4 regions of the Neobacillus terrisolis genome follow, and region 3 is predicted to be linked to each of the others. Evidence: riboswitches for the same ligand, from Rfam matches in the RefSeq annotation. Region 3 holds a riboswitch; each other region holds the start of a gene.
What was found. A riboswitch is a leader RNA that binds a small molecule or an ion and turns the genes downstream of it on or off. The one in region 3 is predicted to bind lysine.
Positions count from the first base shown of each region.

Region 1: it holds a riboswitch for lysine, as region 3 does, so the genes downstream of both, ACI48O_RS08070 (aspartate kinase) here and ACI48O_RS09795 (transporter substrate-binding domain-containing protein) in region 3, are expected to answer to the same signal.
Region 2: it holds a riboswitch for lysine, as region 3 does, so the genes downstream of both, dapA (4-hydroxy-tetrahydrodipicolinate synthase) here and ACI48O_RS09795 (transporter substrate-binding domain-containing protein) in region 3, are expected to answer to the same signal.
Region 4: it holds a riboswitch for lysine, as region 3 does, so the genes downstream of both, ACI48O_RS15145 (amino acid permease) here and ACI48O_RS09795 (transporter substrate-binding domain-containing protein) in region 3, are expected to answer to the same signal.

Region 1 covers NZ_JBKFGH010000011.1:172,177-175,390, forward strand. Annotated here, with positions in the region: gene uvrC (excinuclease ABC subunit UvrC) at 1-800, shown strand, start outside; lysine riboswitch at 869-1,047, shown strand; gene ACI48O_RS08070 (aspartate kinase) at 1,185-2,423, shown strand; gene ACI48O_RS08075 (YslB family protein) at 2,465-2,920, opposite strand.
Region 2 covers NZ_JBKFGH010000027.1:135,073-138,286, reverse strand. Annotated here, with positions in the region: gene dapA (4-hydroxy-tetrahydrodipicolinate synthase) at 375-1,262, opposite strand; lysine riboswitch at 1,382-1,562, opposite strand; gene ACI48O_RS17145 (NAD-dependent epimerase/dehydratase family protein) at 1,806-2,705, shown strand; gene ACI48O_RS17140 (MerR family transcriptional regulator) at 2,837-3,214, shown strand, end outside.
Region 3 covers NZ_JBKFGH010000013.1:263,146-266,359, reverse strand. Annotated here, with positions in the region: gene ACI48O_RS09800 (amino acid ABC transporter permease) at 1-722, opposite strand, end outside; gene ACI48O_RS09795 (transporter substrate-binding domain-containing protein) at 783-1,622, opposite strand; lysine riboswitch at 1,798-1,979, opposite strand; gene yiaA (inner membrane protein YiaA) at 2,128-2,598, opposite strand; gene ACI48O_RS09785 (YpiB family protein) at 2,819-3,214, opposite strand, start outside.
Region 4 covers NZ_JBKFGH010000024.1:6,689-9,902, forward strand. Annotated here, with positions in the region: gene ACI48O_RS15145 (amino acid permease) at 190-1,578, opposite strand; lysine riboswitch at 1,780-1,972, opposite strand; gene deoC (deoxyribose-phosphate aldolase) at 2,158-2,835, opposite strand; gene rbsK (ribokinase) at 2,832-3,214, opposite strand, start outside.

The sequences.
Region 1 (3,214 bases), on a different contig from region 3:
TATTAATACCACGGCGCGGTCAGAAAAAAGACCTTGTCAAATTAGCTGAAAAAAACGCGTCGATCGCGTTGAAGGAAAAGTTTTCGTTAATTGAACGGGATGAGCAAAGGACAATCCTGGCAGTGGAAAATTTAGGGGAGACGATGGGGATTTTTACTCCTCATCGAATAGAAGCCTTTGATAATTCTAATATTCAAGGAACAGATCCCGTGTCTGCACTTGTTGTTTTTATTGACGGGAAACCGAAGAAAAACGAATACAGAAAATATAAGATAAAATCAGTAACCGGTCCAGACGATTATGAATCAATGCGAGAAGTTACGAGAAGAAGATATTCGAGAGTTCTTAAGGAAAATCTTCCTCTGCCGGATTTAATCATAATTGATGGTGGAAAAGGGCATGTTGAAGCAGTGCGAGATGTTTTAGAAAATGAACTTGGGCTTGATATTCCGATCAGCGGTCTTGTTAAAGATGACAAGCATAAGACATCCCAGCTTTTATTTGGAAATCCGCTGCAAATTGTTCCACTTGCCCGAAATAGTCAAGAGTTCTATTTATTGCAGCGCATTCAAGACGAGGTTCACCGTTTCGCCATTACCTTTCATCGTCAGCTTAGAGGAAAGAATGCGTTTCAATCCTTGCTTGATGATATCCAGGGTATCGGTGAAAAACGAAAGAAGCTTTTGTTAAAAAGCTTCGGGTCAGTGAAAAAAATGAAAGAAGCCAGTATCGAACAAATTGTTTCCCTAGGTATTCCTGCAAATGTTGCGGAAGAGCTTTTAGAAAAATTAAATTCTTAGTATTGCTAAATAATATTTACACATGCTATAATGTTAAAAACTTAATGATCGACACTTTAGAGCGTTAAAGTGAAGATAGAGGTGCGAACTTTATCAGTAAAAGCTTGGAGAAGAATGAGCTTCAAGGAAAAGCTTTGAAAGGAAAGTTCGCCGAAGTGAAAGAAGTACTCATTGCTTTTTTTGCTGGTTCTGCATTGAATAAGTGCTAGGACTGTCAAGACTCATGTCTTGGAGAGCTATCTCACTGTGGTTACGTATATGTTTTTAAACGTTTTCACAGCAATGAGATATGATTCTCATTGCTTTTTCTTTTGCCTTGAAAAGGGTTCTATGAAAAAGCAGTCAAACAAAGAAGGATAATTTTCGTAGAAAGAAGGAGAAAACGTGGGGCTTATTGTACAAAAATTTGGCGGAACCTCAGTTGGAAGCATTGAGCGTATTTTAAACGTTGCCGACCGTGTAATTGAAGAAAAAAACAGGGGAAATGGCGTTGTCGTGGTTGTTTCTGCAATGGGGAAAACAACCGATCACCTTGTCAGCATGGCCAAGGAAATTTCCAAAAACCCGAGCAAGCGTGAAATGGATATGCTGCTGACAACGGGTGAACAAACTACCATCGCTTTGCTGTCTATTGCCTTACAGGAAAAAGGATATGAAGCAATCTCCTATACGGGATGGCAAGCAGGAATCATTACAGAATCGGTTCATAGCAGTGCCAGAATCATGGACATCGAGACCGAGAAAATCAAGAAGAATTTAAATGAAGAAAAAATAGTGATTGTCGCAGGTTTTCAGGGAGTAACAATTGACGGAGAAATTACCACTTTAGGGAGAGGCGGCTCCGATACAACAGCGGTAGCATTGGCCGCTGCTCTTAAAGCGGATAAATGTGATATATATACAGACGTAACAGGAGTATTTACGACCGATCCGCGTTTTATTAAGGATGCTCGAAAATTAGCGTCAGTCTCTTATGATGAAATGCTGGAGTTAGCAAACCTCGGTGCCGGGGTCTTGCATCCACGTGCAGTAGAATATGCAAAAAACTATCAAGTCCCGCTTGAAGTTCGTTCAAGTTTGGTAAGGGAATCGGGAACAATCATTGAGGAGGAAGTATCAGTGGAGCAAAACTTAGTTGTCCGTGGCGTAGCATTTGAGGATGAAATTACAAGAGTATCTGTTATTGGGTTACCAAATTCATTGAAGAGTCTTTCAACTATTTTTACAACATTGGCAACAAACCGGATCAATGTAGATATTATCATTCAAAGTACAATTGAAGGAAATGGGGCTAATCTATCTTTTTCAATAAAAAGCTCAGATTTAGAAGAGACCCTATCCGTTTTGTCCGCAGTAAAAGAAACACTTGGATATGAAAGAATCGAGTCGGAGCAAGAGCTGGCAAAGGTTTCTATTGTCGGATCAGGCATGATCTCAAATCCAGGCGTTGCAGCCGAAATGTTTGAAGTGTTAGCTTCAAATAATATAGAGGTCAAAATGGTTAGTACATCCGAAATTAAAGTTTCAGCCGTCGTTTCAGAAAAGCAAATGATTCCTGCAGTAAACTCGCTTCATCGTGCATTTCAGCTATCGGAAGCACTCCTTTTGTCTGAGTATCGTTAAAAAAATCGGGCTGACTCGGTCGAGTCAGCCCAATCCATTAATCAGTCTTCAATTTTGTCTTTTAAATCCCACTTCACAGTAAATTGAACTTTTGCGCCCTTTTTACGCGGATGTTCAAATGCCTCTGATAAAACCCCTTTTTGGTGCTCCGTTTGTTGTGCCAAAAAGCCAGCTTCAAGATGAAAGGTGCTGTCAGGATAACTGTTCAGACGTTCAGTAATGACATCACTTTGTAACTCAAAAAGTTTTTCTTGTTTTGATTCTGATTTAATGGTCAGTGTTCCCCAGCCAGCTTGATGAAAAAATGCGGTGATCTCGTCGCTTGTATTTAACGGGTACTTACGTGCTATTCTCTTTCCAGCCCAATATAGAAGCTCAGGAGTATCTTTGCCAAGTAAATCTTGAAGTAAATCCTCACGAATAAGGTTATATCCAAAGATTGGGACAGAGAGAGTCTCCTTTTGGATTAATTTTTCTTGTATTGTAAGTTCACTCAATGGTCTCCCCTCTTTCTCTAGCTCTATTATATACATTTTCAATAAAAACAGTCATGAGTTTTTAATCCAGTTCAAGTGATTATTGAATTTTTAATCATCACAAAATTTGCCGAATAATATTTTAAAATCGATAAGAGAATAAGGAAAAATTTATCGCAAGGTGTAAAAATCTGAATTTTTCGAATAACAAATTATTCTAAAAAAAATTATTTTTCAACAAATTTTTGAATACGTTTTCTTGACGCGTCGAAAAGACAGGGTTAAAATGTATATGTTACAAAATTGTTAGAAATA
Region 2 (3,214 bases), on a different contig from region 3:
AGCAACAAAGTGGTCAATAGAAGGCTCTCACTGGCCAAAAGTCCTGTTCGAAAGCCATAAAATGGCCAATAGAAAGCTCTCACTGGCCAAAAGTACTGTTCGAAAGCAACAAAATGGCCAATAGAAGGTTTTCACTGGCCAAAAGTCCAGTCTGAAAGCAACAAAGTGGCCAATAGAAGGTTCTCACTGTCCAAAAGTCCGGTCCAAAAGCACCAAAATGGCCAATAGAAGGTTCTCATTAACATAAATTCCTCACCGGAACCAACAAACCAGTCAACACCAACCCACAAAGACTTAAGTCCAAAAACCAAAAAAGGCTGCCAACCCCAAAACACAAAACACATGGGATTAAGCAGCCTTTATATATACATCTATTAATTAAAAACTTCCACTTTTCCAAGCTCTAAAACACGTTCAAGCACACGAGTTTCTTCCTCAGTCAATGGAATCAACGGTAAACGAACTCCGCCAACTTGGATACCTTTCATATTTAAAGCCGCTTTCACCGGACTTGGGTTTGGTGCTGCAAATAGGGCCTTCATAATTGGGAGCAGGGCACGATGTGCTTCAGCCGCTTCCTGAAGTTGACCATTTTTAAAACTATTGACCATCTGTTGCATTTCATTCCCAATGATATGGGAAGCAACGGAAACAACGCCTGCACCGCCGATGGACAATACTGGTATGGTTAAGCCATCATCACCACTGTACAGTACAAAATCACTTGGAGTTCTCTCGATAATTTGGGCTATCGCGTCCAAGTTCCCGCTAGCTTCTTTAATTGCGACAATATTATTGATTTCAGAAAGACGAACAACGGTCTCAACAGAAATGTTTACGACACTTCGTCCTGGAATATTATAAAGCATTACCGGCAAAGAGGTAGCTTCAGCAATCGCTTTAAAATGCTGATACATCCCTTCTTGACATGGCTTGTTGTAGTATGGTGCAACGAGCATAATACCGTCTACACCAACTTCCTCCGCTTGTCTCGTTAAGCTGATTGAAGCCCTAGTGTTATTGGATCCCGTTCCAGCAATGACAGGAACTCTGCCATTAACAACCTCAACAACAAATTTAAACAAAGCGACTTTTTCCTCAGAAGTTAGAGTTGGAGATTCGCCTGTTGTTCCGGCAACGACGATTGCGTCTGTACCAGTATTAATTAAATGATTAACGAGTATTCTCGTTGCATTAAAGTCAATATCACCATTTTGATCAAAAGGTGTTACCATCGCAGTTAGTACTTGCCCAAAAGTCATATTTCCTCATCCTTTACATAATTTTTTGAAAATTAGAGGGATAAGGCTATTCAAAAAGCGCAAAAAAGCAGCAACGAGGCTCGCTGCTGCAATAGAAACAAATAAAAAATCGTTCCCATGCGTGAGATAGCCCTCCATATAGATTACCTATATGACAGTTCTGCATTTATTCAATAGCAGACCCAGCTTCAAGAACAATGAGGTCTTTGAAGCTTCGGCAAATTCCCCTTTCCGCAATTGTCACTGGATCTCATCATCCTCAAATTACTTACTTATGGTCTTTGCGCCTCTATCCTCACTTCAAATGGTATTGAAGTAAGAAAATATTAATTTCTTGTAATATAACACGAAACTTCATCTATGTTCAAGAGAATTTCACTATATTTTGAAAAAGTTGGGAGGAAACGAAATCAACAATCCAATCCCTTCCACCAATATTTTCTATTTAAACTCCTCCTATAAAACAATAGCAAAGGGGAAATCTAACAAAGGTGTAATAATTTGAAGAGACATTTTTAATTTTGAAAAAAGGAGCTGGAAGTGGTGAAAGTAGTCATAACAGGAGCAGCAGGAAAAATCGGCCGCTGGACCGTAAGAACGATTTTAGAAGCAGGACATGATGTTACCGCTTCGGACCGCAAATTGCGCGAGGAATCTGCATCGAAAAAATTTATCCAGGCGGAATTGCGCGATTACGGGCAGGTCATTCAACTGTTGATGGGATGCGATGCAGTCGTTCATCTTGCTAATATTCCAACCGATATAAGGAATACGTCACAAGCGATATTTGAAAACAACATGCTTGTTAATTTTAATATCCTTGAGGCATGTAAGGATTTAAAAATCCAAAAGCTTGTATGGGCCTCCAGCGAAACAGTATTAGGGTATCCGTTTGTGCAAGAGCAGCTTAGTTACCTGCCAGTTGATGAAGAGCATCCTACCAATGTTAGATCGTCTTATGCGATGGTCAAGCTCCTTACAGAACAGCTGTCCGGTATGTTTCATAAACTGACTAAAACGGAAGTGGTTGCGCTTCGGTTTGCCAATTGCTATGAGCCGGACGAATATGAAAAAATTCCAAGAATGCATTGGACGGAAACCGAAAAAGACATTCAGAAGCAAAACGCATGGGCATATTGTGACGTAAGGGATGCTGCAAGGGCCTGTCTTCTGGCGTTGGAAAAAAAGAATTTAGGAAATCAAGTATTCCATATCACAGCCCCAGATACCATTATGCCCGACCTTAGTCAGGATTTAGCTAAAAAATACTTCCCAAAGGTTACGTTAAAGAGGGATGTTAACGGACATGAAACGCTTATGGCCATTGATAAGGCTAAGGAAATACTTGGCTATGAACCGCTTTATACATGGCGTTCTGTTCTCAATGAAGATGGATCACTTAAGGCCCTACCTGAGGACCAGCTTTCATTAACAAGCATATAAAGTGGGAAAAAGTAGTTCGGATTCCGAGCCGACTACTTTTTTGTTAGCCCACACAAAAGTGAATGGTTCTGTCTAAACAGGAGCGCTATAATAAACTTAAAAGTGCATTAAAAGGTGCTGGTGATGAGACGATGAGAATCGGAAAGTTTGCCAAATCAAACGAAGTAAGTGTGGACACAATTAGGCATTATATGGATTTAGGGTTGATCGTTCCTGAGAAAAAGGGTGGGCAGTACTTTTTCGATAACCGCTGTCAAACAGACCTTGAATTAATAATTGAATTTAAAGCGCTGGGCTTTCATTTAAATGAGATAAAATTGTTTTTTCTATATAAAAACTTTGGCAAATTGGCCAATTATCAAGAAGATCCATTTTATCAATCATTATATAAGGAAAAATACAAAAAAATTGATCATGAAATAAAAGAGTTAACGAGAATAAAAGACAAGCTAAACAGCAAATTAATCGACTTATCGGCAAAAAACATAGAATCTAGTACAACGATTGGA
Region 3 (3,214 bases):
TGCATTTGATTGCCCATCAAAATGTAATTGTCCGGACCATCCAGCTTTCTTTCAATTAATCGCAAAATTCTCGTTACCGTAAAGGTCATCACAAAATAAATAATACAAGCAACAAAGAACGATTCAAAATATCTAAAGTTGTTGCCGGCAATCGATTTCGTTTGGAAGTATAGCTCTGAAACCGAGATAACGTTCAGAACCGACGTATCCTTAATATTGATAACAAACTCATTCCCTGTTGCTGGTAAAATATTACGGATAACCTGTGGAATGATGATTGTAAACATCGTTTGAAAATGGTTCATCCCGATCGCTTGCGCCGCTTCAAACTGCCCCTTATCAATGGAAACAATCCCGCCGCGGACAATTTCGGACATGTATGCCCCTGTGTTAATCGATACGATAAAGATGGCTGCGTAAAAGCGGTCCATATCATAGCCAAAGGCCAATGCCGAACCATAATATATAACCATCGCTTGCACAATCATCGGCGTGCCGCGGAAAAACTCAATATAGGCAAACAGAATCGCATTTATGATTTTTAAAAATATTTTCTTTATTCCTCGTTCAGGTATTGGAATCGTTCGGATTACCCCAATCAATAAACCAATGATTGAGCCAATGATGGTCCCAACGATGGCGATGACGAGTGTTATACCGGCTCCACGAAGAAACATTGGCCCATTTTCTGAGACAATTTTGATGATCCACTCTAAGCTCATTTTTATCCTCCTACATTTATGAAACCGAATGCATCACATACACTCGGTTTCATATCTTCCTTATTTCGCTGCCGGTTGATTCTTAATGGCATTGTCCATAATTTCTTGACGCTCTTCTTCAGATATTCCAGCTAAAATTTCGTTAATTTTTTTCGTAAAAGCACTACCTTTTGCCACACCAACTGCGATTGCTGTATCATCATCAGATGTTTTAAAGCCTTCGGTAAATTCTACCATCGCAAAGTTATCGTTTGCCGATGAAGCACTCACGCCTTCTGGACGTTCAGAAACATAGCCATCAATAACACCTGATTCAAGAGCAACGCGCATTGCCGGGAAGTTATCCATTGCCGGCTCTTTTTTCACACCTTTAATTTGATCGATAACGGAGTAGTGAAATGTGTTTAATTGGGCCGTGATTTTTGCGCCACTAAAATCTTGAATCGATTTAGCGCCTTCGTACTTTCCGCCTTTTTTCACAACCATAATTAAATCTGATTTATAGTAGTTGTCTGAGAAATCAATCGTCTCTTTACGCTCTGCTGTTGGTGACATACCTGCGATAATCGCATCGATTTTTCCAGAAGTTAATGATGGTACAAGTCCATCCCATTCCGTTTTCACAATAACTAACTCTTTTCCTAAACCTTCAGCAATTTTTTTAGCGATTTCAACATCATATCCGCCAGCATATTCCGCATTGCCGTCAATTTTCACTCCACCATTGGAATCATCCATTTGAGTCCAGTTGAAAGGGGCATATCCGGCTTCAAGACCCACTTTAAACGTATCCGCTTCTTTTTTTGAAGATTCACCTGATTTTTCAGAAGAACCACAGCCTGCTAATAGAATGATAGCTGCCAGAGACATAGCTAGTAATAATGATAATTTTTTCACCATAATGATACTCTCCTTTTTTAAAATAAATATAGTTTCCAAGCCTTAAAATATGTTTCGACTGCCTCGAAGCGAGTGTGCTAGTTCATTTCTACAGGTGCTTTTTATATACAAAAAAGACCTGAGCGATGAACTCAGGTCTTATATTTATAAGTAGCCCTAAATCCTCGTTTTTCCCAAATGAGATAGCACAACTCAATAAACCGGGAAGTTTATTGAGACAGTCCTGCAGTTCTTAACTGCAGACCCAGCCAGTAATATTGGAGATATTACAAGCTTCGGCGACATTTCCTTCTCCTTAGTATCATTGCCTCTCCGGCTCCACTAAAGACTGTTAAATATCGCGCCTCTACCCCACAAGCAAAAAGTGAGGTCTATTCAATTATTATTCTAATATATTCTAAAATAGATCATAATAACTGTCAAGGTGAACAGGGGGGGCTTGTGGGTGCAAGGGGACGGTTCTTGTGCACCTTTTGGTGCCACAAGAACCGTCCCCTTGTTTCACTTAATCTCGTTCTCTAGCACGCTGGGTATCGCGAATATTTTTTTGTACCGTTATGGCAGCAAATACACTAAGCACAAAGGCCATTCCATAAAACCCTTTTTCGCTTAATACAATACTTCCGGCATTATATAACCCGATTGCCATCAAGGAAATCGAAACAATCAATGCAAACCAGCTGATTCCATAATAAATGCTCGTAACCTGAATACCTTCTTCCTTATCCCGAACCGCTTTCTGCAATGACACCGCTGAATAAAGCCCGAACACTAAAACTGCAAAATAGTAGCCTTTTTCGTTCAGCTGCATCGCGGCATTAAATAAACCGATAAGATATGCCGCTACCCCAACAATCAGCGCTGCCCATGATGCCCCTTTAAAGGCAGCAGTCGGTTCTCCTTCTTTCCGTTCAACCTTCCGTCTTGGCTCTGTTTGTTTGTCTTTATCAAAGAACCCCTCATTTTCATTTGACACTGAAATTTCTCTCCCATCTCTTATTAAAAATAAAAATGGAGCACTACAGAAAGACTGAGCACTCCTCTCTAAACCTATTATATAAAAATTACCAACAAATAACAGGGATTTTTATTCATATTTTCCATTAAAAGTATCTTCAAAAAGAGTCGTCCTTGTTGTTTCGTCAACAACTTGAACACATGAGAACCGTCCCTGTGATTTCTTCCGGTTGAGGAAATCAAGGTAACGAAGGGGCCACACCTATGATTCTTTCGCTTTTTACATCAAGCTCCTTCAGCCTGCCTGTTAAGCTTTTAAATAATTCCTCATCTTTCTGATCCAGGGCTTCATCAATCTGTTTTTTAACAAGGGCTATCTCGTAATCTAGCGAAATTTTCTCAATAAGGTCGTTTACTTCTTTTTCATACTTCTGAAATTGAGCATACTGTTTAATATTTTCTATAGCGGGTTGTTCAATCAGTTGTAAATAACGGTAATTTTCCATCTTTCCTCTAAAATGAAAAATGAGATTCACTTTTTCTGAGGGATTCATCATCAAATCTCCAATCGCAGTCGGTACTTCCTCTGATTTACGTTGTTGAAAGTAATACACAAAACCAGGTTCATCCGAACC
Region 4 (3,214 bases), on a different contig from region 3:
AATTATTATATAAAAAAACCCATCCACTGCCTACAAATACCCCTTCCCCTTTATCGCATTAAAGAGGTGGGGGACTGTCCCCCGCCGCTTTAATGCGGTAAAGAAAAAAGACATCTGAGAAGCAGATGACTTTGCTCTGTTCTTAGATGTCTTTTATTGTTTACTCTTTTATTGTTAATGATAGATAACTTATTTTTTTAGCGTAGGCGTTAAATCGCACTCATGAAGAGGGATTACTTTTGTTTTCTTCACAAATTTATAGCCTAACCACACTGCAATAAACAATGGTAAGCCGATATATGAAACCATTACTCCGTACCAGTCAATTTTGTCACCTAAGAAGGCAGAATAGTTTTGACCTAAGACTACAAATGCACATAATACGAAGGCAAAAATCGGACCAAACGGGAACCACTTAGCACGGTAAGGAAGCTCACTTAAGCTGCGTCCTTGTAACGCAAAAGCTTTACGGAAACGATAGTGGCTGACCGCAATTCCTAACCATACAATAAATCCGGACATACCAGATGCGTTCAATAACCAGATATAAACCGCACCATCTCCCAGTAATGAACCAAAAAAGGCTACAAGTCCAACTGCTGCTGTGACAATCAAGGCATTAACAGGAACACCGCGTCCATCCACTTTCGCTAAAAACTTCGGTGCCTTTCCTTCCTTAGCCAAATTCCAAAGCATACGAGTAGATGCGTACATTCCTGAGTTACCCGCTGAAAGAACAGATGTTAAAATAACAGCATTCATCGCAGAAGCAGCAAACGCAAAACCAGCACGCTCAAAAATTAACGTAAACGGGCTCTTTGTTACATCGCCGCTTGCAAGGTCTTCCAGTGTAAATGGAATCAACATCCCAATTACAAAGATCGCTAAAATATAGAATAACAGAATTCGCCAAAATACTTGTTTGACTGCACGTGGAACATTACGTCCCGGATCTTCACTTTCCCCTGCTGCAACCCCAAGCAACTCAGTACCTTGGAACGAGAACCCGGCTACCATGAAGATACCAATCATCGTGAAAAATCCACCGTGGAATGGACCGTCACCTAAAGTAAAGTTTGAAAACCCTACCGCCTTACCAGTAAACACTCCAAAAATCATTAATAAACCAACAGATAAAAAGAGAATAATCGTAACAACTTTAATAAGTGCAAACCAGTATTCAGACTCACCAAAGCCTTTAACTGATAAATAATTCAAACCGAACATAACCGCTAAGAATACAGCACTCCACAAAAGTGAAGAGCTTTCCGGTAACCAGAATTTCACAATAAGTGCCCCGGCAACTAATTCTGCCGCAACCGTAATCGCCCAGTTATACCAATAATTCCAGCCAAGCGCAAACCCTAAAGCTGGATCAACAAATCTTGTTGCATACGTGCTAAATGAACCTGCTTCCGGCATGTACGCAGCCAATTCACCAAGACTTGTCATCAAGAAGTATACCATTACACCAATTATGGCATAGGCAAGTAATGCGCCTCCTGGCCCCGCTGTATGAATGGCAGATCCACTTGCTAAAAATAAACCAGTTCCGATGGCTCCACCAATCGAAATCATTGTTAAATGACGAGCTTGTAAACCACGCTGCAACTGTGGTTGTTCAGCTGGAGTTTCCGGCCTGACTAAAACACGTGCTGTTGAATTTCCTTGACTCATAAAAAAACTCCTTTTCATATTTGTAGGAAGGAGCGCAAAATTTCAATAAAAAAAGCCAACGAATTCTCGCGGGCAGTCTCTATTTAACCGCATCAAACCTTCCATGAAGATAGCTCAACACAAATGCACAAGGTTATGGCATTCGTGACAGTTCTGTTCCTATTCGGAAACAGCCCCAGCATTCGTTGTTAGAGACTCTAAGAATGCTTCGGCGATTTTCCCTTTCAAGTAAGTTCATCGATATCTCTATATCTCCGTTACTTTACTAATCAAAATCGCGACCTCTACCTCATCGGTTAGGATGAGGGCAAAAATATTATATTAATAGAACATCATAACTATAAAGTTTGCCGTAAAAAATGTCAATAACCTGATGTTTCCAGAGGAATTAAATCCATTTATTACTTTGATAAAATAACGACTCAAGGAATTTCCATAAGAAAAGGAAATCCTGTTTTAGGACTTCCCTTCTTATTAATATTAATAATTGCTTTCAACACTTCTATTACCGCTAACTATTCCAACCCCATTGCTCGTTCCAATCCGGTTAGCACCTGCTTTAATCATCACCTCAGCGTCTTTAATTGTCCGAACTCCACCAGAGGCTTTTACACCAATTTTTGTTCCAACAGTTTGGCGCATTAATTGTACATCTTCAATCGTTGCCCCACCTGTTCCAAAGCCTGTTGAGGTTTTTACAAAGTCAATTCCTGCCTGTTTAGCCAGTCGACAAACTTGAACGATCTCTTCCTTAGTTAAATAACAGGTCTCAAGAATAACTTTAATGATTAAATCTGGATGATCCTTTTTTAATTCAGCGAATTCTTGCATCTCAACCTCGATCGCCTCAAAGTTACCGTTTTTTAATTGAGCGATATTTAAAACGTAGTCAAGTTCCTCTGCACCCTCGGCAATGGCCTTTTTCGCTTCAAAAATCTTTACACTAGTATTGTTATAGCCAAGCGGGAACCCGATGACTGTACAAACTTTCACATCGCTTTCCGCTAGCTGACTACTGGCAAGTGACACATAATTCGGAGGAATACATACTGATGCAAATTGGTATTCCTTTGCTTCATTACAAAGTTGTATTACTTGAGCCGAAGTGGCAGTTGCCATTAATAATGTATGGTCAATAATTCTATTTATCCCGCTCATGTAATCAACAGACCTTTCTCTTTTAAAAAGTTTTCAACATCTTGTTTATATGGCATGGCTGGTGCGGTACCAATTTTTGTTACCGAAAGAGCCGCCACACTATTGGCATAAACCATTGCATCGACCACAGAATTCCCTTTACTTATTGCATGGGCAAATCCACCGTTAAAAGCATCTCCAGCACCGGTTGTATCAACAGCATCAACTTTAAATCCGGCTACTAACTTGCCTTTTTCAACGCCACTGTATAGGAATGCTCCCTTACTTCCCAAAGTAATAATAACGGTATCAACTCCCATCTCATGGATTTTTTTTGCAGCCATGAGGGCTGAAGCTTCATCCTTAACAACGACTCCGCTTAATTCAAATGCCTCTGTCT